DNA from 3 places in the Streptomyces sp. NBC_01410 genome. Region 1 is predicted to be linked to each of the others. Evidence: riboswitches for the same ligand, from Rfam matches in the RefSeq annotation. Region 1 holds a riboswitch; each other region holds the start of a gene.
The links. A riboswitch is a leader RNA that binds a small molecule or an ion and turns the genes downstream of it on or off. The one in region 1 is predicted to bind thiamine pyrophosphate.
Positions count from the first base shown of each region.

Region 2: it holds a riboswitch for thiamine pyrophosphate, as region 1 does, so the genes downstream of both, OG741_RS28625 (thiamine ABC transporter substrate binding subunit) here and thiC (phosphomethylpyrimidine synthase ThiC) in region 1, are expected to answer to the same signal.
Region 3: it holds a riboswitch for thiamine pyrophosphate, as region 1 does, so the genes downstream of both, thiO (glycine oxidase ThiO) here and thiC (phosphomethylpyrimidine synthase ThiC) in region 1, are expected to answer to the same signal.

Region 1 is NZ_CP109530.1:4,399,371-4,406,921, reverse strand. It holds gene OG741_RS20170 (DUF5326 family protein) at 47-259, shown strand; gene OG741_RS20165 (SsgA family sporulation/cell division regulator) at 617-1,051, shown strand; gene OG741_RS20160 (YibE/F family protein) at 1,083-2,411, opposite strand; TPP riboswitch at 2,482-2,616, shown strand; gene thiC (phosphomethylpyrimidine synthase ThiC) at 2,610-4,382, shown strand; gene OG741_RS20150 (hypothetical protein) at 4,437-5,264, opposite strand; gene OG741_RS20145 (metallophosphoesterase) at 5,412-6,488, opposite strand; gene OG741_RS20140 (LacI family DNA-binding transcriptional regulator) at 6,663-7,551, opposite strand, start outside.
Region 2 is NZ_CP109530.1:6,189,945-6,197,495, forward strand. It holds gene OG741_RS28600 (sensor histidine kinase) at 1-739, opposite strand, end outside; gene OG741_RS28605 (DUF6326 family protein) at 970-1,425, shown strand; gene OG741_RS28610 (transposase) at 1,500-1,898, opposite strand; gene OG741_RS28615 (DUF6233 domain-containing protein) at 1,989-2,162, opposite strand; gene rlmN (23S rRNA (adenine(2503)-C(2))-methyltransferase RlmN) at 2,591-3,697, shown strand; TPP riboswitch at 3,718-3,842, shown strand; gene OG741_RS28625 (thiamine ABC transporter substrate binding subunit) at 3,911-5,002, shown strand; gene OG741_RS28630 (ABC transporter permease) at 5,065-6,681, shown strand; gene OG741_RS28635 (ABC transporter ATP-binding protein) at 6,681-7,551, shown strand, end outside.
Region 3 is NZ_CP109530.1:2,387,193-2,394,743, reverse strand. It holds gene OG741_RS11050 (DUF4396 domain-containing protein) at 1-225, opposite strand, end outside; gene OG741_RS11045 (deoxyribonuclease IV) at 309-1,157, opposite strand; gene pknB (Stk1 family PASTA domain-containing Ser/Thr kinase) at 1,163-3,103, opposite strand; gene OG741_RS11035 (thiazole synthase) at 3,452-4,246, opposite strand; gene thiS (sulfur carrier protein ThiS) at 4,251-4,469, opposite strand; gene thiO (glycine oxidase ThiO) at 4,466-5,638, opposite strand; TPP riboswitch at 5,636-5,748, opposite strand; gene OG741_RS11020 (NAD(P)/FAD-dependent oxidoreductase) at 5,880-7,118, shown strand; gene OG741_RS11015 (Rv2175c family DNA-binding protein) at 7,171-7,536, shown strand.

The DNA.
Region 1 (7,551 bases):
AGCATCGAAGCCAGGAACCCAGAGAAACGAGGTAGGGACGATGGCTGTGCGGGAGATATTCGCGGGGATGCCGTGGTGGGTGAAGTGGGTCGCGGTGCCCGTCATCGCCCTCGTGCTGTTCGGCGGCCTGATCGCGAGCGTGATCGGCTTTGTGATCGGACTGCTCTTCAAGGTCCTGCTGTTCGCCGCACTTGTCGGCGGACTCGTCTTTGTCGTACGGAAGTTCATGTCGTCCTCCAGCTCGCGCAGCGACTGGTAGTGACCAAGAGGGGCATATCCGGACGGGCGTTAGCCCGGCCGGGAGGACACCCCGAGCGGCGGCCGCTGCGGCTTCTGGAGGCTGCGGGCTCCCATCGGGGCGGAGCCCCCGCGAGACAGCTCGCGCGCGAGGCAGGCCCTCCGCTTCCTGTCGTCGCCCTCGCCGACACCCCTTGTACCCCTGCAGTCGAGGTGTGGGCCGTTCTCAGCTCGCTGGCGCTCTCTATCAGTATCTGAAAACTCACTCCTTGTGATCTTCGAGCGCGTACTGGACGATTACGTCAAGAGGGCCATGGGGATCTTTCCTGGCCTTTTTGACGAGCTTCCGTTCACTGCTTCATCCACTGCGGGGTACATGATGCGCGAGTCGGTCCAGGCCGAGGTCCTCATGAGTTTCCTTGTCTCCGAGGAGCTCTCCTTCCGGATCCCGGTGGAGATCCGGTACGAGACGAAGGATCCGTTCGCCGTGCGGATGACCTTTCACCTGCCCGGAGATGCGCCTGTGACCTGGACCTTCGGTCGGGAGTTGCTGGTGGACGGCATCAACGGCCCGAGCGGGGACGGCGATGTGCACATCGCGCCGACGCGTCCCGGGAAGCTGTCCGATGTGGCCATCCGGCTCCAGGTCGGCTGCGACCGGGCGCTGTTCCGGGTGAGTGCCGCGCCGCTCGTGGCCTTCCTCGACCGCACGGACAAGCTGGTGCCGCTGGGGCAGGAGCGTACGGTCGTCGACTTCGAGTGCAATCTCGACGAGGCCCTCGGGCGCATCCTCGCGGAGGAGAACGCCGGCTGAGCGGCGCCGGGGCATCTACGGCTTGTGCCCGCTACCTCTTACGCCGGCGGCCACTGCCGCCACGCATCGCAGCCCGGCCTGTCGCCGGGAGAGGACCCGGCCGGTCGGCGGAGACCACCAGCGCAGCCAGCGCGGTGGTCACAGGCACCGAGGCGACCAGGCCGATCGAACCGATCAGGGTCCGTACGATCTCCTCCGCCACCAACTCGCTGCTGGCCACCGTCCCCACACTGCTCTGGGCGATCGAGAAGAGCAGCAGGAGTGGCAACGCGGCGCCCGCGTAAGCCAGTACGAGCGTGTTGACGACGGACGCGATGTGGTCCCGGCCGATGCGGATACCGGCCCGGTAGAGCGCCCGCCGGCCCATGCCCGGGTCCGCCTGATGCAGTTCCCACACCGCCGAGGTCTGGGTCACCGTCACATCGTCGAGCACACCGAGCGAGCCGATGATGACGCTCGCCAGCAGCAGACCGCTCAAGTCGATGTTCGGAAACAGGCCATGGATCAGGCCGGTGCTGTCGTCGGTGTTGCCGCTCAGACTCGCCCAGCCGATGAACAGCGAGCCCAGCAACCCGATCACCAGCAGCGAGATCAGGGTGCCGATCACCGCGACCGAGGTGCGCGCGCTCAGCCCGTGGCACAGATAGAGCGCGATCAGCATGATCGCGCTCGCTCCGACCACCGCGACGATCAGCGGATTGGAGCCCTGCAGGATCGCGGGCAGGATGAACAGGGTCAGTACGGCGAAGGAAGCAGCGAGCGCGATCAGCGCCATCACACCGCGCATCCGCCCCACCAGCACCACCACGAGCGCGAAGATCCCGGCCAGCAGCGCCAGCGGGAACTCGCGGTCCACGTCGGTCACGGAGTACTGAAGATCACGGGGCGCGTCGGGGGCGTACGCCACCACCACACCCTGGCCCTCGCTCAACTGACGGGTCGCGTCCGGCTGGACGATCTCGACGAAGGTGCGGCCCTTGTCCTTGCCGGTGGTGACCTTGACCGTCGCCTTCTTGCACGTGCCCTGCTGGGCGTTGACCGCCTCACGTCCCTCGGGTGTGGAGGTGTCGCCGGTCGGTGGGACCTGCGCGGCGTTCACGTCCTTGCAGTCGACCTTCTCGACCCGAACCACCTTGCCCTGCTCGGTCTGCCGGTCGAAGCCGACACCGGTGCGCTCATGGCCGGGAGCGCCGCCAGGCCAGAGCACGACGAGGCCCACGACGACGGCCGCGGCGAAAGGAATCAGCACCGCGGCGATGACCTTGCGGAGGTGCTGCGAGACGGGTGCGGCGGGCCCATGGCTGTGCGAGTGGCCATGGGGCTCGGGCGTCTGCGGCGGGGGTGTCGGCGATGAGGTCACCGACCGATCATCGCAAGAACGACGGGGCCCACTGTTCAGCACGCCGGAAATGACGCTAGCGTGGTGGCACCTTTGCACACGCGGGAGCTCGGAGCACCGGGCTGAGAGGGCGCTGAAATCCGTACGAACCGTACGGAAACGGCTGCGCCGACCGCCGAACCTGTTACCGGGTAATGCCGGCGTAGGGAGTAGGTCACGATGACCGTTCAGGATGCACGCACGCCTGCCTCGAATCAGCCCGAGGCCGGGAAGTCCATCGGCTGGCACAAGGGATACGTCGAGGGCTCGCGTCCCGACCTCCGGGTGCCGGTCCGCCAGGTGCACCTCACCAACGGCAAGGACGTGACGCTGTACGACACGTCCGGCCCGTACACCGATCCGAACGTCGAGACCGACGTCCGCCGCGGGCTTGCGCCGCTGCGGGAGAACTGGATCATCGGCCGCGGCGACACCGAGGAGTACGCGGGCCGTCCCGTCCGCCCCGAGGACGACGGGATCAAGCACACCTCGCCGAGGGGCGGTCTGCGCAACCTCGACGCGGTGTTCCCCGGCCGCCCGCGCCAGCCCCGGCGGGGACGCGACGGGCAGGCGGTGACGCAGCTCGCGTACGCCCGCCGGGGCGAGATCACGCCGGAGATGGAGTACGTCGCGATCCGCGAGAACGTCTCCCCCGAGGTCGTACGCGAGGAGATCGCCGCAGGTCGCGCGGTCCTTCCCGCCAACGTCAACCACCCGGAGATCGAGCCGATGATCATCGGCAAGCGGTTCCTGGTGAAGGTCAACGCCAACATCGGCAACTCCGCGGTCACTTCCTCCATCGAGGAGGAGGTCGAGAAGATGACCTGGGCGACGCGCTGGGGCGCGGACACGGTCATGGACCTCTCCACCGGCCGCAACATCCACACCACCCGTGAGTGGGTGCTGCGCAATTCTCCCGTGCCGATCGGCACCGTGCCGCTCTACCAGGCGCTCGAGAAGGTCGACGGCAAGGCCGAGGAACTGACCTGGGAGATCTACAAGGACACGGTCATCGAACAGGCCGAGCAGGGCGTCGACTACATGACGGTCCACGCGGGTGTGCGGCTGCCGTACGTCCCGCTGACCGCCAACCGCAAGACCGGCATCGTCTCGCGCGGCGGCTCGATCATGGCGGCCTGGTGTCTCGCGCACCACAAGGAGTCGTTCCTGTACGAGAACTTCGAGGAGCTCTGCGAGATCCTCGCCGCGTACGACGTGACGTACTCCCTCGGCGACGGTCTGCGGCCCGGCTCGATCGCGGACGCCAACGACGAAGCACAGTTCGCGGAGTTGCGCACGCTCGGGGAACTCAACTCGGTCGCTAAGCGTTTCCAAGTGCAGACGATGATCGAAGGCCCCGGTCACGTCCCGATGCACAAGATCAAGGAGAACATCGACCTCCAGCAGGAGATCTGCGAGGAGGCCCCCTTCTATACGCTCGGCCCGCTCACCACGGACGTGGCCCCCGCGTATGACCACATCACCTCCGGCATCGGGGCGGCGATGATCGCCTGGTGGGGCACGGCGATGCTCTGCTACGTCACGCCCAAGGAGCACCTGGGCCTGCCGAACCGTGACGACGTCAAGACGGGCGTCATCACCTACAAGATCGCTGCCCATGCGGCCGACCTCGCCAAGGGGCACCCGGGCGCCCAGGAGTGGGACGACGCGCTGTCCGACGCCCGGTTCGAGTTCCGGTGGGAGGACCAGTTCAATCTGGCCCTCGACCCGGACACGGCACGGGAGTTCCACGACGAGACGCTCCCGGCCGAGCCGGCGAAGACCGCGCACTTCTGCTCGATGTGCGGTCCGAAGTTCTGCAGCATGAAGATCTCGCAGGACATCCGCCGCCAGCACGGTGGCTCGAAGCAGGAGATCGAGGAGGGTATGGCGGAGAAGTCGAAGGAGTTCGCCGCCGCGGGCAATCGCGTCTATCTGCCGATCGCGGAGTGATGCCCCGCCGGGGCGCGCGCCGCTGAGTGGTGTCCCCCCAGCACCGGCCGGGGATCACTCCGGCTGGTGCTCGGGGCCGCCGAAGTCCGGGCTCGTGAAGTCCGGGCTGGTGAAGGTGGGGCGCTGGCCCGATGTCGAGCCCTCGCTCGGGCTGGAGTAGTCCGGGCCGCTGTAGCCGACCTTCGGGATACGGCTCACATGGCGCGGCGGGGCCGCGGAGGTCGGGTCGGCGCTGGGGTCGGCGAGCGCTGCTCGCAGGAAGGGCAGGAGACCGCGCTCCAGCAGGGCGTGCCGCCAGGCCTCTTTGGCCCGGGACACCTCGTCGGGCAGTTCGCCCGTTGATTCCTCGGCCGGGAGTTGGGTCGCGCCATTGCGCAGCGCGGTCAGCAGCAGCCCTATCGCGGCGACCAGAATGGCGGCCGCCGTGAGGGCTGCGAAGAACCAGCCCGCCGCGACCATGGTCGCCGCGAAGGAGGGCGTGGGGCTGAGCATCTTCAGGATGTAGCCCACCAGCAGGAAGATCAGTGCGGCTGTCCCCGCGAGCACCGGGGCCAGCACGGCTATGACGGCGGCGAACCCGGCGCCGTTCTGGGACGCCCCGTCGGCGGCGGAGGCGGGCACGGAGATCCGGGTGGAAGCGGCGGCCGCGGGGGAACGCATGTCCTCGCGGATCTTTGTGTAGTGCTCGTACTCGGCGGCGGCGGCGGTGGTGATCAGTGCCGTCGCGTTCAGGGCCATCGTGCGCAGCTGTTCGGCGTTCAGGCGCTGCCCCACGGCAGCGAGGTCCGGACGGTCATGGGCGTTGCGCAGCGCGTCGTCGAGGATGCGCTCGTACTCGGCGCGGTCCTCGGTCAGCAGGTGCGGAGCGCTGTTCATGTGCATCCCCCGATGCTCCGTAGGGCCGGGTTGCCCGCATGGATCGGGCGGTTGGGCAGAAACGGAGGAGAGCCTGCTACGGATAAGCCGATGGTAGAGCGGTTACGGCACGGCGTGACAGGGGCTTTCCGTAAATCGCCTGCCGGGCTCTGCTCAATTGGACAGAGGAAGTTGGACGACAAGCAGCTTTCCGGCCATGGTCACGCCGCCGTCCATGGCGATCGCGAGCCCGTCCGCGTACACATGCGGGCCTTCGACGACCGGACGTGCTCCGTCCTCGCCGTCCTCGGTGCCCACCTCGCCGAGCAGATACGGAATGGGGCTGTGGCCGTGGACGACGCGGTTGCCGCCGTAGGCCGCGAGCAGTTCGCGTACGGCCTGCGGTCCCGCGTCGTCACGGAAGGCGAAGCGCTTGGTGAATTTGCGGAACAGGTCCCAGCACTCGTCGGCGTCATTGCGCGTGAGGATCGCGTGCACCGTGTCGTTGACGTCTTCGATGCTGGAGCCGTACTCCAGATACGCGGTGGTGTCGGAGTGCATCAGCAGATGCTCGTCCTCCTCGATCACCGCGTCGAGCCGCGCCATCCACTGGAGATGGACGTCCTGGAGCCGGTCCATGTCGGACTTCTGACCGCCGTTGAGCAGCCAGGCGGCCTGGAAGGTGGCGGTGCCGGCGCCGGAGTTGACCGGGGTGTCGCCGAACCGCTTGGCGCCGAGGAGCAGCAGTTCGTGATTGCCCATCAGGGCCTTGCAGTAGCCGCCGGCGGCCGCGGCCTCGGCGGAGAGCCGCATGACGAGGTCGATGACGCCGATTCCGTCGGGACCGCGGTCGGTGAAGTCGCCGAGGAACCAGAGGCGGGCATGGCCCGCCGCCCATTTGCCTTCGGCGTCGATGAGGCCCTGTTCGGTGAGGGCGGCGACGAGTTCGTCGAGATAGCCGTGGACATCGCCGACGACATAGAGCGGACCGAGGCCTTCGGGCGCGGGCGCCTCGTCGGGCGCGACCTGCACCTGGACGGTGTCGCCGGGACCGCCGGCGCTGATCACCGGGAGGTCGCGCGCGGTGGGGGTGTAGCCGTCCGGGGTTTCGCCCTCGGGGACCGCGTTGCCGGGATGGCTCGACTGAGGTGACTGTTGTGACTGCACGGGCACCTGCGCATACGGCGGCACACGGAAATCGCGCAATGTCGCCGTCCGCACCACGGGTCCTTGACCGGCCCCCTGAGTCATCGACCCCTCCACCACCGTCGCGCCGCCGTTCACCTCTCGGCCCAGCCTGGTCGGGGTGGTCCGCGGTGTCGTGCGCCCATCATAGGAATGAGCTCCGCGCTGTGTGACGCACCAGGGGTGGTGAATCCGTCAGCACCCCTGGTTCGCCGGTTGTTTCGTCCCGATTTATCAGGTCTAGTCCGGTGAAGGTGATCGCGGGGCGCTCACGGTCGTTCGCGGAGGGCGGCGCTGCGAGGACGTCCGCACGATCAGTTCGGTGGGTATCACCTGTTCAACCGGCCGGTCTTCGTTGATGCCTTCGATGGCGTCGATGAGGAGCTGGACGACCGCTGTGCCGATCCTGCGCGGTTTGAGCGAGAGCGTGGTGATGGGCGGTTCGGTGGTGGCGTACACGGTCGATTCGCTGCAGCAGACGAGCAGCAGATCCTCGGGGACGCGCAGGCCGTACCGCCGGGCGGCGGCGAGCAGATCGGTGCCGTTGGGGTCGAAGAGCCCGTAGACCGCGTCGGGTCTGTCCGGGCGGGCGAGCAGCCGGTCGGCGGCGACTGCGCCGGCGCACGGGTCGTGGGCGGGGTAGGACTCGTAGACCGGATCCTGGCCCACGCGCTCGCACCAGCTCAGATAGGCGGTGGTGGACAGACGGGTGTAGGTGTCGGTGGTGGTGCCGGTGAGCAGGCCGATCCGGCGGGCGCCCGCGTCGGCGAGATGGTCGAGCAGATCGAGTACGGCGGCTTCGTGGTCGTTGTCGACCCAGGCGGTGACCGGAAGGGTTCCGGCCGGCCGGCCGTCGGAGACGACGGGCAGGCCCTGGCGGACGAGTTCGGTGACGACCGGATCATGGTCGGAGGGGTCGATGACGACGGTGCCGTCGAGGGCGACGTTCGACCAGACGTCGTGGCGTGAGGTTGCGGGCAGGATGACAAGTGCGTAGCCGCGGGCGAGCGCGGCCGAGGTTGCGGCTCTCGCCATTTCGGCGAAGTACGCGAATTCGGTGAAGGTGAAAGGTTCATCCCCGTACGTCGTCACCGTCAGGCCGATGAGGCCTGATTTTCCGGTACGGAGG
Region 2 (7,551 bases), 1.8 Mb from region 1:
CCTGTGTGGCGCGGAGCACGCCGACGATGGCGCGCAGCTCGGTGAGGGTGCGGGTCGCTGCGTCCTCGATGATGGCCAGGGCCTCGATGGCACGCTCGGGGTGGGAGGCCGCGATGGCACGTCCTGCTTGGGCCTGGATGGCGATGCCCGAGACGTGGTGGGCGACGGTGTCGTGGAGTTCACGAGCGAGCTGTTCGCGTTCGCGGGCCTTGGCTTGGTCGATGTCGCGGATGAGGATCTTCGTGTGATAGCGGATCGCGGCGCCGAGCGCGGCGGCGAACAGGAAGAACCCGTATGCTGCGACCGCATCCGCCAGGCTGGTGGTGTCGGCGACGTTGGTGATGGCCAGCCAGAGCAGGATGACGCCGAGGCCGCTTACGGCTTCCCGACCGGAGCCCCACCGGAACAGGGCGTAGGCCAGGATCAGCGCCGCGGAGATGCTGTTCAGCAGGGCGCCTTGCGACCCGGTGAGGATTCTGACGATGTCGACGATCGTCAACGTGCCGAAGGAGACCGCAACCGCGACGAGCGGGTGCGTGCGTCGCCACAGCAGGGGGCCGAGGACCGCGAGCACCGCGAGTAGCAGCAGCGGGCGTGGCGCCAGGTCCTGGCGAAGCACCACTTCCAGCAGGGACCAGCAGATCAGTACTGCGACCAAGGCCCAGTCCCGCGGCCTCCGGTCCGGGGCATTCGTGGGTCGAGGTTCGGCCCACAGCGAGCGGAGTGCGTTGGTGGCCATCTGATCAGCCTAGGCGGCCCGCGTGCTCGGTGTATCCGCTGAAAGTACAAGAGCTCGGCTGTGCCAACGGCCAGGTCGAATCAGGCTCCGCGGCTGATGTGCCCGCCGCCGGCATCCGTGAAGGTGGAAGCACCCACCCAATCAAGCCAGGGAGCGTTGTGATGAGAACGCCTCAATCCCATACCGCACTAGAGAATCCGCCGTCCCAGAGCACGCTGGAAGATCTGCGCATGCCCGTGCAGGCCAAGCTCGCAGCAGCATGGACCAGCTTCATGTTCCTCTACATCTACGTCGACTACCTCGCCCTGTACAAGCCCGGCTTCGTCGACGACATCCTGGCCGGCATCGTCCACGAGTTCGACATCGGTCCAACCTTTGTCGCCATTGCGCTCACGCTCATGGCCATCCCGATCCTCATGATCCTGCTCTCCGCGACACTGCCCGCCCGTGTCAACCGCACCATCAACCTCGTCGTAGCAACGCTCTACATCCCCGTCTCGATGTTCAACGCGGTAGGGGAGTCTTGGACCTACTTCTACTTCTACGGCCTCTCCATCGGACTCGAGGTGCTGCTCCTGGCCTTCATCCTGCGCTCCGCCTGGACCTGGCCACGCCGCATCGCATCACCGGCGACCCTGGCAGCCAGCCTCGACAGCGAGCCACTCCGCAGGCCGCAGCAGGCGTGACTGCCCGCCCCGCGCCCGACCATCCTTCGCTCGCGCCACCCGCGGGCACGGTCCATTCAGCGGTGACCTGATGGTCATGCCGGTGTGGCGATGCTCCAGGGATCGCCCAGAAAGGCGTTGCGTAGGGCTGTGAAGACCTCGACGCCGTGGGCTTTGGCCGTGGCGATGTAGGAACGGACGCGGCAGAACGCGGTGAGTCCTCGCATGCTGCGCCAGCTCCCGCTGATCTTGGCTTGGAGCTTGGCCATCCTGATCGCCTGCTCGGCCCACGCCTGATGTTCGGGGTCGGACTCCCACACGGCCTTGAGGTCGCGCAGCAGGTGAGCGCAGCACAGTTGCACCTGGGTGACCTTCCCGCCACGGGTGGGGTCGCTGTATTTGTGGTAGCCGTGCCAGTCATCGCGGATGAGCACTCCGGCGAAGCGCGGCAGGATGTCGAAGCCGTCCACGGCGGCGTGGCGCGATCTGACCACGGATCGTCACCCGCCGGCCGCCCGTTCCTGCCGCACGGTGCACGACGATCGGCACTGTGCCCATGCCCTCAGGCTCGGACACCTCGCGGTTCACAGCACACCGAGGTCTGTATCGGGTCGGCAGTACGGGCACGCCGTGATGCCGTCTTCTGTGATTGCGCGGAGTGCTTGCTCGCGGGTCAGCAGTTTCGTGGGATTGCCAGCCATACGGCAGTCGCTCATGTGTACCGCGTCCGGGCTGGGCTTACCGCCTGCTCTCAGCATCGACAGCTTCCATGCAGGCTCGCGGGGGCAGAGTGCGTGCCGCGCGCGCAGCTGCTGCCTCCTGGCGCTCCAGTTCTGCGATGGATTCGTCAGTGCGGCGCAGCTGCCATGCGAGCCACTGGCGGACGCTGCGCAGGCGTTCCAGGCGGGGCACTTCTTCGGACACGTGTTCGAGTCTAGGTCTTCGGGAGTCCCAGTTCGACAGAGAGGCCACAGCGGGGGAGAGGTTCGCCATGCCGTGGTCGAAGGCTCCAGTGGTATCGCTCGCGCTTCCCCTTGGCCCGCTGGCCAGCCAGAACGCGCTCCGGGCTGGGCCGTCTGTGGGCCGTCCGAGGGTGCCCACCATTGACCGACAACGACCGACAACGCCTACCCCGCAAGCCGACGGCCCCAGGTCACGAGAATCCTTCTGCGACACTGGTGGGACCATGCCCAAGCCCGGAGAACTCACTTTCGTCGCGCCCCGCGGAGCCAAGAAGCCCCCGCGGCATCTCGCCGACCTCACGCCCGCCGAGCGCAAGGACGCCGTCGCCGCGATCGGCGAGAAGCCGTTTCGTGCCAAGCAGCTCTCGCAGCACTACTTCGCGCGGTACGCCCACGACCCCGCCCAGTGGACCGACATCCCCGCATCCGCGCGCGAGAAGCTCGCCGCCGAGCTGCTGCCGGATCTGATGTCCGTCGTACGGCACATCTCGTGCGACGAAGAGACCACCCGCAAGACCCTGTGGCGGCTTCACGACGGGACGCTCGTCGAGTCCGTACTCATGCGCTACCCGGACCGGGTGACCATGTGCATCTCGTCGCAGGCCGGCTGCGGAATGAACTGCCCCTTCTGCGCCACCGGGCAGGCGGGACTCGACCGCAATCTGTCGACCGCCGAGATCGTGCACCAGATCGTCGACGGCATGCGCGCGCTGCGCGACGGCGAGGTGCCCGGAGGCCCGGCGCGGCTGTCCAACATCGTCTTCATGGGCATGGGCGAGCCGCTCGCCAATTACAAGCGGGTCGTCGGCTCCATCCGCCGTCTCACCGACCCCGAGCCGGACGGTCTCGGTCTCTCGCAGCGCGGGATCACCGTTTCCACCGTCGGTCTGGTGCCCGCGATGCTGCGCTTCGCCGACGAGGGCTTCAAGTGCCGCCTCGCCGTCTCGCTGCACGCGCCGGACGACGAGCTGCGCGACACCCTGGTCCCGGTCAACACGCGCTGGAAGGTCCGCGAGGTCCTGGACGCGGCTTGGGAGTACGCGGAGAAGTCCGGCCGCCGTATCTCCATCGAGTACGCGCTGATCAGGGACATCAATGATCAGGCGTGGCGGGGCGATCTGCTCGGCCGCCTGCTCAAGGGCAAGCGCGTCCACGTGAATCTGATCCCGCTCAACCCGACGCCGGGCTCGAAGTGGACGGCATCGCGCCCCGAGGACGAGAAGGCCTTCGTGGAGGCGATCGCGGCCCACGGTGTGCCCGTGACCGTACGGGACACCCGTGGCCAGGAGATCGACGGAGCGTGCGGACAGCTCGCGGCGTCCGAGCGGTAGTCTGGGCTCGAACCATTTGCATATTCCGACAGGGGAGCGCCACAGCGCTGAGAGTGCGGCACATGCTTGGAGACAAGCACGTGGTCGCAGACCCTCTGAACCTTGCCCAGGTCATTCTGGGTAGGAAGTTCGGTCATCACTCAAGCTGTTGCGCCCTGCTCACGCCGTGTGAGCAGGGCCGCGTCTCTTCCTGGTCACTCCAGGAGGAATTCAGTGAGCACCACCAAGAAGGTGGCGGTTTCCGCCATCGCCGTCGCGCTCGGCGTCTCGACGCTCGCCGCGTGCGGGGAGTCCAAGGACTCCGCCACGGACAGCGGTCCGAAGTCCAAGACCGTGACGCTGGTCAGCCATGACTCGTTCGTCGCCTCGCCCGCCGTACTGAAGCAGTTCACCAAGGAGACCGGCTACACGGTCAAGGTGCTCCAGAGCGGCGACGCGGGCGCTGCCCTCAACAAGGAGATCCTCACCAAGGGCTCCCCGCAGGGCGATGTCTTCTTCGGCGTCGACAACACCCTCCTCTCGCGCGCACTGGACAACGATCTGTTCACGCCGTACGAGGCCAAGGGCCTGGACCAGGTGCCCGACGAGGTGCAGCTCGACAAGGACAAGCACCGCGTCACGCCCGTCGACACCGGCGACATCTGCGTCAACTACGACAAGAAGTACTTCGCCGACAAGAAGCTGGCTCCGCCGCAGTCCTTCGACGACCTGATCAAGCCCGAGTACAAGAACCTGCTGGTCACGGAGAACGCGGCGACCTCGTCGCCCGGCCTCGGCTTCCTCCTCGGCAGCATAGGCAAGTACGGCGAGGACGGCTGGCAGGACTACTGGAAGAAGCTGAAGAGCAACGGCGTCAAGGTCGTCGACAGCTGGGAGCAGGCGTACAACAACGAGTTCTCCGGTTCCGCCGGTGGCAAGAAGGCCAAGGCGGACCGCCCGCTGGTCGTCTCGTACGCCTCCAGCCCGCCGGCCGAGGTGGTCTTCGCCAAGCCGCAGCCGACCGAGGCGCCCACCGGCGTCGCGACCGGAACCTGCTTCCGTCAGACGGAGTTCGCGGGACTCCTGAGCGGCGCGAAGAACGAGGAGGGCGGCAAGGCCCTGCTGGACTTCATGATCTCCAAGCAGTTCCAGGAGGACATGCCGCTCAACATGTTCGTCTACCCGGTGATCAAGGGCGCGAAGCTGCCCGAGGCGTTCACCAAGTTCGGCGCTGTCGTCGACAAGCCGGAGACCGTCGCTCCCGACAAGATCGCCAAGAACCGTGAGCAGTGGGTCCAGTCATGGTCCTCGCTCGTAGTGAAGTAACGAAGTCCGTCCGGTCCTCCGTCCGCGGTTCCGTTCGGGGGAATGCGGCACGGCTCGGGCTGATGGCCGGGCCCGCCGTGTTCTTCGCGGTCTTCTTCGCCTACCCCGTCGTCTCGATCGTCGGCCGCGGCCTCCAGGTCGACGGGGTATGGCAGTTCGGGCGGATCGGCGAGGTGCTGAGCCGCGCCGACATCCAGCGCGTGCTGTGGTTCACCGCCTGGCAGGCGCTCGCGTCCACCGCGCTCACGCTGCTGATCGCGCTGCCCGCCGCGTATGTCTTCGCCCGCTTCGACTTCCCGGGCAAGCAGCTGCTGCGGGCGGTGGTGACCGTTCCGTTCGTGCTGCCGACCGTCGTCGTCGGGACCGCGTTCCTGGCCCTCCTCGGCCGTGGGGGACTGCTGGACGAGCTGTGGGGCGTCCGGCTGGACACCACTGTGTGGGCGATTCTGCTCGCGCATGTCTTCTTCAACTACGCCGTCGTCGTACGGACCGTGGGCGGTCTGTGGTCACAGCTCGACCCGCGTCAGGAGGAGGCCGCGCGCGTGCTGGGTGCCGGGCGGTTCGCGGCCTGGCGGCGGGTGACGCTGCCCGCGCTGGGACCCGCCGTGGCCGCCGCCGCTCTTATGGTCTTCCTCTTCACCTTCACCTCGTTCGGCGTCGTACAGATCCTCGGCGGACCGACGTTCTCGACGCTCGAGGTGGAGATCTACCGGCAGACGGCCCAACTGCTCGATCTGCCCACGGCGGCCGTGCTCACGCTGGTTCAGTTCGCCGCGGTGGGCGCGATCCTGGCGGTGCACGCGTCGACGGTCCGGCGGCGGGAGACCGCGCTGAAGCTGGTCGACCCGGCTCAGACCGCGCGCCGGCCGCGCGGTCCCCGGCAGTGGGCACTGCTCGGCGGGGTCCTGCTCACCGTGCTGCTGCTGATCCTGGTGCCCCTCGGAGTGCTCGTCGAACGCTCGCTGGACGGGCCGGGCGGTTACGGCTTCGACTTCTACCGGGCCCTGCAGTCGACCGGAGACGCAGGCAGCAGCTTCCTCGTCCCGCCGATCGAGGCGATCTGGAACTCGATGCGGTACGCGCTGGCGGCGACCGGCATCGCACTGCTCATCGGCGGGCTCGCGGCCGCCGCGCTCACCCGGCGCGCGGGACGGTTCGTGCGCGGGTTCGACGCGCTCCTGATGCTTCCGCTCGGGGTCTCCGCGGTGACCGTCGGCTTCGGCTTTCTGATCACCCTCGACAAGCCGCCGCTGGATCTGCGTACCTCGTGGATTCTCGTACCACTGGCGCAGGCACTGGTCGGTGTCCCCTTCGTCGTACGGACCATGCTGCCCGTCCTCCGGGCGGTCGACGACCGGCTGCGCGAGGCCGCGGCCGTGCTCGGAGCCTCGCCGCTGCGGGTCTGGCGTGAGGTCGATCTGCCGATGGTGCGGCGTGCCGTACTGATCGCGGCGGGGTTCGCCTTCGCCGTGTCGCTCGGTGAGTTCGGGGCGACCGTCTTCATCGCCAGGCCCGACCGTCCGACCCTGCCGGTCGCCGTGGCACGCCTGCTCGGGAGGCCCGGCGAGCTCAACTACGGTCAGGCGATGGCTCTTTCGACGATCCTGATGGTGGTGTGCGCGGCAGCGGTGCTGCTCCTCGAACGCATCCGTACCGACAAAACCTCCGGGGAGTTCTGATGGCCTTGCTGCGACTGGAGGATGTGACCGTACGGTTCGGGGCGCGCGCGGCGCTCGACGCGGTGGACCTGGAGGTCGCCGAGCACGAGATCGTCTGCGTGCTCGGGCCGAGCGGCAGCGGCAAGTCCACCCTGCTGAGGATCGTTGCCGGACTCCAGTCCGCGGACACCGGGCGGGTGCTGCTGTCCGGCGCCGACCAGGCGGGGGTGCCCGTGCACCGGCGCGGAGTCGGGTTGATGTTCCAGGACCACCAGCTCTTCCCGCAGCGCGACGTGGGCGGCAATGTCGCCTTCGGGCTGCGGATGCGCGGTGTCGGCCGGGCCGAACGGGCCCGCCGCGTCGATGAGTTGCTGACGCTCGTCGGGCTGCCTGCCGCACAGCGCCGGGCGGTGGCCTCGCTGTCCGGCGGCGAGCAGCAGCGGGTGGCGCTGGCCCGGGCGCTCGCGCCGGAGCCCCGGCTGCTGATGCTGGACGAGCCGCTCGGCCAGCTGGACCGGGGGCTGCGGGAGCGGCTTGTCGTCGAACTGCGGGAGCTGTTCGGGCGGTTGGGCACCACCGTGCTGGCGGTCACTCACGACCAGGGTGAGGCTTTCGCCCTCGCCGACCGTGTCGTGGTCATGCGGGACGGGCGGATCGCCCAGGCCGGCACTCCGCTGGAGGTCTGGCAGCGGCCCGCGTCCGAATTCGTCGCACGCTTCCTCGGCTTCGACAACGTGGTGGCGGCGACGGTGAGCGGGACGGCCGCCGACACGGTGTGGGGCAAGATCCCGGTGCCGGACGGCTCGCCGCAGGGCGAGTGCAAGATCCTGGTCCGGCCCGCGGGCGTACGGCTGGACGACGCGTCGTCCGGGCTGGCGTGCAGGGTCGAGG
Region 3 (7,551 bases), 2.0 Mb from region 1:
GGTGAATGAGTAGCCGAAGACGAAGGCCAGGACGATCGCGAGGATCATCGTCGGCACGTTTCCCCAGCCCAGCGCGGTGCCGATGACCATGCCGAGCACCTCGCCGATGGCGCAGCCGGTGAGACAGTGCAGCGTCGCCTGAGCGGCCGTCGACCAGCTCACCGTGCCGCGACCTTCGTGCGTGTGCGCGTGGTTCGCGTTCTCGCTGTGGGTGTCGTGCTGCATGAGAAGCCCCCAACGTCAGGTAGCGGTTCCTGCCGACAGCAGAAACCGTATACCCCCCAGGGGTATTCCTCAATCAAGCTCTCTCAACGGAGTGTCTTCAGCCGCGCCACATCCGCCGCGTGCCCCTCCTTGCCGCCGGGAGTCTCGATGATCAGCGGTACGCCCTCGGTCGCCGGATGCCGCATCAGCTCCCGGAACGGCTCCTCGCCTATATGACCTGCGCCGATGTTCTCGTGACGGTCCTTGTGGGCGCCCGCCACATCCTTGGAGTCATTGGCGTGGATCAGCTTGAGACGCCCCTCGCCGACCGTCCCCACCAGCAGATCCAGCGTCTTCGCCATCCCGTCCGGGCCCGCCAGATCGTGTCCCGCCGCGAAGATGTGGCAGGTGTCCAGACAGACGCCCAGCCTGGGATGCTCGTCGAGCGCCTCGAAGTACGGGCCGAAGTCCCACGTGCGCGAGCAGAGCGAGAAGCCCTGGCCCGCCGTCGACTCCAGCAGCAGGAACGGGTCGTCGTCGTGGGCCAGTTCGTCGAGCAGCGGCAGCATCCGCTCCCGTACCTGCGCCAGCGCCACCTCACGGGCCCGGCCGCCGGTCGCCGAGCCGGTGTGCACGACCACACCCTTCGCGCCGATCTCGCGCCCCCGGCGCAGCGAGTGCCGCAGCGACTCCACGGACTTGTCCGCGGTCGCCTCGGTGTGCGAGCCGAAGTTGATCAGATACGGGGCGTGGACGTACGCCGAGATCCCCTCGGCGGCGCACTCAGCGCGAAACCGCTCGTCCTGCGCCGGATTTCCGGCGGGCGTCGCCCAGCCGCGCGGATTGGCGACGAAGACCTGAACGGTCTCCGCCGCCAGCTCACGGGCGTACGCGAGACCGGTGGTGGCGAGGCCGCCGGCCACGGGGACATGGCCGCCGACGGGGTTGCGCATGAGAACTACAGTCCCTTGGTCTTGATGGTGATCGTGCTGCCCTCGGGCGCCTGCTGGTCCGCCGCGACGGACTGGCTCTCCACCGTGTCGCCGAGGAAGGGGAAGCTCTTGTCGACCTTGACCTCGAAGCCCGCCGACTCCAGCTTGCTCGTGGCCTCGTCGACCTTCAGACCGACGACATCCGGGACGTCGAGCATGCGGGGGCCCTTGGAGACCGTCAGCGTGACGGTGTCGCCGCGAGCCAGCTGGGTGCCCTCGGCCGCGGACTGCTCGGCGACGGAGCCCGCCTCCTCGGGGGAGTTGATCTGCTCGGAGGCGATCTTGACCTTGAAGCCCGCGCCGGTGAGCTGACTCGTGGCGTCGTCCACCGACTCACCGGTCACAGCCGGGACCTCGATCGGCGCGCCCCTGCTGACGACGACGGCGACCGCGGAATCGGGGCTGCGGCGGGTCCCGGATGCCGGGTCCGTGCTGATCACCGCCCCCTGCTCGATCTCCTCGCTGAACTCCTTGGTGACCACGCCCGGCGCGAGACCGGCCTTCTCCAGCTCGCTCTCGGCCTGGGCGAGCGGCTTGCCCTTGACGTCGGGGACCCGGACGATCTCGGGGCCGCGCGAGACGAAGACGGTCACCGAGCCGTTGCCGCGGATGCGCTCATTCGTCCCGGGGTCGGTCTTGATGACCGTGCCCCGCTGGACCGTTTCGCTGAAGTCGTACCGGACCTTCTTCACATCGAGTCCGGCGCTCTTCAGCTCCTGCCTGGCGTCCTTCTCGGTCTTGCCGATCAGGGCCGGGACCCGCGTGAACTGCCCGGAATTGATGTACCAGACGCCCGCGCCCACGCCGAGCGCGAGCAGCACCGCGACCAGGGCGGCGAGCAGGCCGCGCCGGGGGACGGCGCGGCGTCCCGCCGGCCGGGACCGCTCCGGCGGCTCCGGAGGCGGCATCGTCAGCCGGGCGGTGTGGTTGACCCCGGGCTCCTCGCGGGGGAGTACGCGGGGGATCACGCTGGTGGCGTCCTCCGAGGCGGGCGCGAGCCCGGCAGCGGGCTCGGCCCCATCGGCCGTCAGTGCCTGCGGCGGCATCAGGTCCAGCTGCTCGTCGCTGAGCGGGGCGCGGGCCGCGCGCGCCTCTGCGAGCAGCGCGACCGCGTCGTAAGGGCGCACCTCCGGATTGCGGGCGGTGGCGCTCGCAACGAGCTCGTCGAGCTCGACGGCGAGCCCCGGCACCAGGGCGGAGGGCGCAGGCATGTCCTCGTTCATATGCTGGAACAGGACCTGAGCGGGGGTGTCACCCGAGTGCGGCTTGGAGCCGGTCAGCATCTCGTAGAGGACGACCCCACATGCGTACACGTCGGCCCGGGTGTCGGACGTGCCGTACTCGATCTGCTCGGGAGCGAGGTACGAGACCGTGCCCAGCACCGTGCCGGTGGTGTTGGTGACCGAGCCGACCGCACGCACGAGACCGAAGTCGGCGACCTTGACCCGGCCGTCGTCCCCTATCAGCACGTTCTCCGGCTTCATGTCCCGGTGGACGAACCCGGCCCGGTGCGCCGCGCCGAGCGCCGCCAGCACGGGCTCCAGGATGTCGAGCGCCGCCCGCGGCTGGAGCGCCCCGCGCTCGCGCAGTACGTCGCGGAGCGTGCAGCCAGCGACGTACTCCATGGCCAGGTAGACGTACGCACCCTCGGCGCCCTGGTCGAAGACCGCGACCACATTGGGGTGGGCGAGGCGCGCCACGGACTTGGCCTCGCGGATGAAGCGCTCCACGAAGGAGGCGTCGGTGGCGAGGGCGGGGTGCATCACCTTGAGCGCGAGCACCCGGTCGAGCCGGGTGTCGACGGCCCGGTAGACCGTGGCCATCCCGCCGACTGCGATGCGCGCGTCGACGCGGTAGCGGCCGTCGAGCACCTGCCCGACGAGGGGGTCCTTGAGGGTCGTATCCACGCGGGAGATTCTACGAGTCATGGCTGGCGGGGCGGATGCGGTGGGGTGGGACCGGAGCGGTACTGCAGCCGAGCTGTGACGCGGGGCCCGTTCTTCGGGGCCGCTGCCCCGAACCCGGTGCGCCTGCGGCGGGCTTTCCCCCACCCCGCCCCTTCCCGTAACCGGGGGCTCCGCCCCCGGACCCCCGCTCCTCAATCGCCGGCGGGGCTGAATCATTCAGCCCGTCCGGCGTTTGAGGACATGCGGCCGAAGGTCGCATACGGGGTCCGGGGCGGAGCCCCGTCGGGGGTCTGGGGCGGAGCCCCAGTTCGGGAAGGGGCGGGGTGGGGAAAACGCCCCGCGCAGCGGTCAGAACGCCGGGCGTTCCGGGTCCAGGACCGCCCGGCCCTCGACCGGCGACGACGCCTCCGCAAAGTGCCGCCGCGGAATCCGCCCCGCCCGCCGCGCCAGCCGCCCCGCCTCCACCGCGTGCCGCATCGCCTCCGCCATCAGCACCGGCTCCTGCGCCCGGGTGACCGCCGATGCCAGCATCACCGCCGCGCAGCCCAGCTCCATCGCCAGCGCGGCGTCGGACGCCGTACCGGCCCCGGCGTCCAGAATCACCGGCACGCGCGCGTGCTCGACGATCAGCTGGAAGTTGTGCGGGTTGCGGATGCCCAGGCCGGAGCCGATCGGCGAGCCCAGCGGCATGATCGCCGCGCAGCCCACGTCCTGAAGCTTCCGGGCGAGCACCGGGTCGTCGTTGGTGTACGGCAGCACGGTGAAGCCGTCGTCGACCAGGGTCTCGGCGGCCTCCAGCAGCTCGATCGGATCGGGCAGAAGCGTGCGCTCGTCCGCGACGACCTCCAGCTTGATCCAGTCCGTGCCGAGCGCCTCACGCGCGAGACGCGCGGTCAGGACGGCCTCGCCCGCCGTGAAGCACCCCGCCGTATTGGGCAGGACGCGGATGTTCAGCTTCTCCAGGACGGACAGGACGGAGCCCTGGACGGTCGGGTCGAGGCGGCGCATCGCGACGGTGGTGAGTTCTGTGCCGCTCGCGGCGAGGGAGCGTTCGAGTGTGTCGAGGCTGGGCGCTCCGCCCGTACCCATGATCAGCCGGGAGTTGAACGCGGTGTCGCCGATGGTCAGACGGTCGTCGGCCATGCGCTCAGCCTCCCTGTACGGCGGTGAGAACCTCGACGCGATCGCCGTCGCCGAGCAGCGTGCCCGACCACTGGCCGCGCGGGACGACCGCCTCGTTGACGGCTGCGGCGACCCCGGACGGCGCGGCGGTCAGGGCGGCGACCAGGCGGTCCAGGGTCGTTCCGGTGGCGAGTTCACGCGCCTCGCCGTTGACGGAGACGGAGACGGACACGGAGACGTTCATGCGGGCTGCTCCAGACGCACGGGAGAGAAACGCAGCGGCGTGAAGGCTCGGGCCTCGTCCGGCAGCACGCCGGTGACGAGCAGCTCGGCCAGCACATCGCCGGTGACGGGGGTCAGGAGCACCCCGTTGCGGTAGTGGCCGGTGGCCAGATGGAGACCGGGCAGGGCGCTCGGGCCGAGCAGCGGCGCATTGTCGGGGGAGGCGGGCCGCAGCCCCGCGCGGGTCTCGGTGAGCGGCAGCTCGGTGATGCCGGGCACCAGTTCGTGAGCGTCGCGCAGCAGCTCGTAGACCCCGCCGGCGGTGACCGTCCTGTCCCAGCCGAGCTCCTCGCTCGTCGCGCCGATCACCAGCTCGCCGTTCTCGCGCGGCACCAGATAGACATCGCTGCCGCGCACGACGGCCCGCACGGTCCGGGACAGGAAGGGGGCGTACGCGGTCGGCACGGTCAGCCGCAGGACCTGGCCCTTCACCGGCCGTACGGGGGGAAGCACCTCTGCCGGTACGCCGCCCAGCCTGCCGCTGAGGCTGCCGCCCGCCAGGACGACCTGGTCCGCGGTGAGCTCCTCGCCGTCCGTCAGTACGGCTCCGGCCGCCCGGTCCCGTACCACCGAAAGCCGTTCGGCCCAGCCCCGGTGGAAGATCACTCCGGCGCGCTCGCAGGCCGTCACGAGCGCCCCTGCCAGCCGTCGCGGATCGACCTGATGGTCGCCGTCCACCCGCAGGCCCCCGCGTACGCCGGGCGCGAGCATCGGTTCGAGGCGCCGGCAATCGCGCCCGCTCAGCCATTCCGACTCCAGGCCGGACCGGTGCTGCAGGGCATGCAGTTCACGCAGATGCGCCCGGTCGTCGGCGTCGAGTGCGACGGCGAGCGTGCCGCAGGCGCGGTAGCCGACCGACTGCCCGCTCGCCTCCTCCAGCTCGGCGACGAAGGCCGGATAGCGGCGCCCCGATTCGAGGTTGAGACCGAGCAGTGTCTGCTCGCCGTAGTGCAGTTCGGTGACGGCGGCGAGCATGCCCGCGGCGACCTGTGCGGCCCCGCCGCCCGGCTCGGGATCGGCGAGCGCGACCCGCAGTCCGCGCTGTGCGGCTCGCCAGGCCGTGACCAGGCCGATGATTCCGCCCCCGATGACGAGGACATCTGAAGTGTGCGTTTCGGAAATACGCGACATGGGCGTCCAGCCCCTCCCTTCGCCGGCATGACCCGGATCAGGTTCGTACGGTCGGAGGCCGCCCAGCCTCCCTCTCAGCCCGGTACGTCCGGGCTCCCGCGAGTGCCTTACGGTGGCCACCCTAACCCCAGCCCTCAACTCGCAGTAGGGGAGCAGGCGCTGTGGCGGTCGCCGGCGGGGGGCGGCGCGGGCGTCGCCGAACCCGCTTCCTGACGGACCGTCAGGTGCGTAAGGTTGCAGGGTGAGCGAGCAGCAGCAGACAGCACAGGCAGCGCGGCGCGTGGTCGTCGTCGGCGCGGGAATGGCCGGGGTCCAGACCGCCGTGGCCCTGCGCGAGCAGGGCTTCACCGGACCCGTCACCCTGATCGGCGCCGAGCCCCACCAGCCGTACGACAGGCCGCCCCTCTCCAAGGCGATCCTGCTCGGCAAGGCCGAGGGCTCGGCCTTCGAGGTCGACTTCGAGGCACTCGGCATCGAGCTGCGGCTGGGCTGCGAGGTGCAGGGCGTGCGCCCGGGCGATCATGAGCTGGACACCGAGGCGGGAGCCGTGCCGTACGACGTCCTGGTCATCGCCAGCGGCGCCGAGCCGATCACGCTGCCGGGCGCCGAGGGCGTTGCCGGGGTTCATCTGCTGCGCACCCTCGACGATGCCGCACGGCTGCGCCCCGTCCTCGTCGAGCAGAACGACATAGTGGTCGTCGGCGCGGGCTGGATCGGCGCGGAATTCGCCACGGCCGCCCGCGAGGCCGGCTGCACGGTCACCGTCGTCGAGGCGGCCGACCGGCCCCTCGCGGGCGCCCTGCCCGCAGAGGTCGCCGCCCCGATGACCGACTGGTACGCGCAGTACGGCGTCGAACTCATCACCCACGCGCGCGTGGCCGGCATCGAGCCCGGAACGGTGATCCTCGCCGACGGCCGTGAGCTCCCGGCCGGAGCCGTGGTCGTCGGCATCGGCGCACGCCCCGCCACCGGCTGGCTCGCGGGCTCCGGCATCGCGCTCGGCCCGGACGGCGCAATCACCGCGGACGAGCATCTGCGCACCTCGCTGCCCGATGTGTACGCGGTCGGCGACTGCGCCTCCTTCCCGTCCGGCCGCTACGGCGAACGGCTGCTCGTGCACCACTGGGACAACGCCCTGCAGGGGCCGCACACGGTGGCCGCCAATGTCATCGCGAGCGCTCGCCGGGAGCCGGAGCAGGTCTACGACCCGGTGCCGTACTTCTGGTCCGAACAGTTCGGCCGTTTCGTGCAGTACGCGGGCCACCACGCCACCGCCGACACGATGGTGTGGCGCGGCGATCCGGCGGACGCCGCCTGGACGGTGCTCTGGCTGCGCGAGGGCGCCCTGGTCGCACTCCTCGCCGTCGGCAGAGCCCGCGACCTGGCGCAGGGACGCAAGCTCATCCTGGCCGGCGCACGGCTGGATCCGGACCTCGCGACCGACCCGTCGGTCCCTCTGAAGACGGCGGCACAGACGTAGTCCGGGCAGGGTCCGGGTACCGACTGTCAGTCCGGGATGGCACGCTTGTCCTGTGACCGAGATTGACGCAAAGATCGATGCTCTCGTCCCCGCCTGGCTCCACCTTCCCGACATCGCGGAAATGCTCGATGTCGAGGTGACACGCGTACGGCAGCTGGTCAAGGAAGGCCAGCTGATCGCCGTGCGCCGTGGTGAGAACCGGGCGCTTCAGGTACCTGCCGCCTTCATCGACGGCAACAAGGTGGTCAAGGGTCTCGCCGGGACCCTGACCCTCCTGAGGGACGACGGCTTCACCGACGAAGAAATGCTGGAGTGGCTCTTCACTCCCGACCCGAGCCTGCCGGGCACGCCCGCGCAGGCGCTCAGCGAGAATCGCGGCACGGAGGTGAAGCGCCGGGCCCAGGCGCTCGCCGTCTGACCTGGCTTCCGGAGT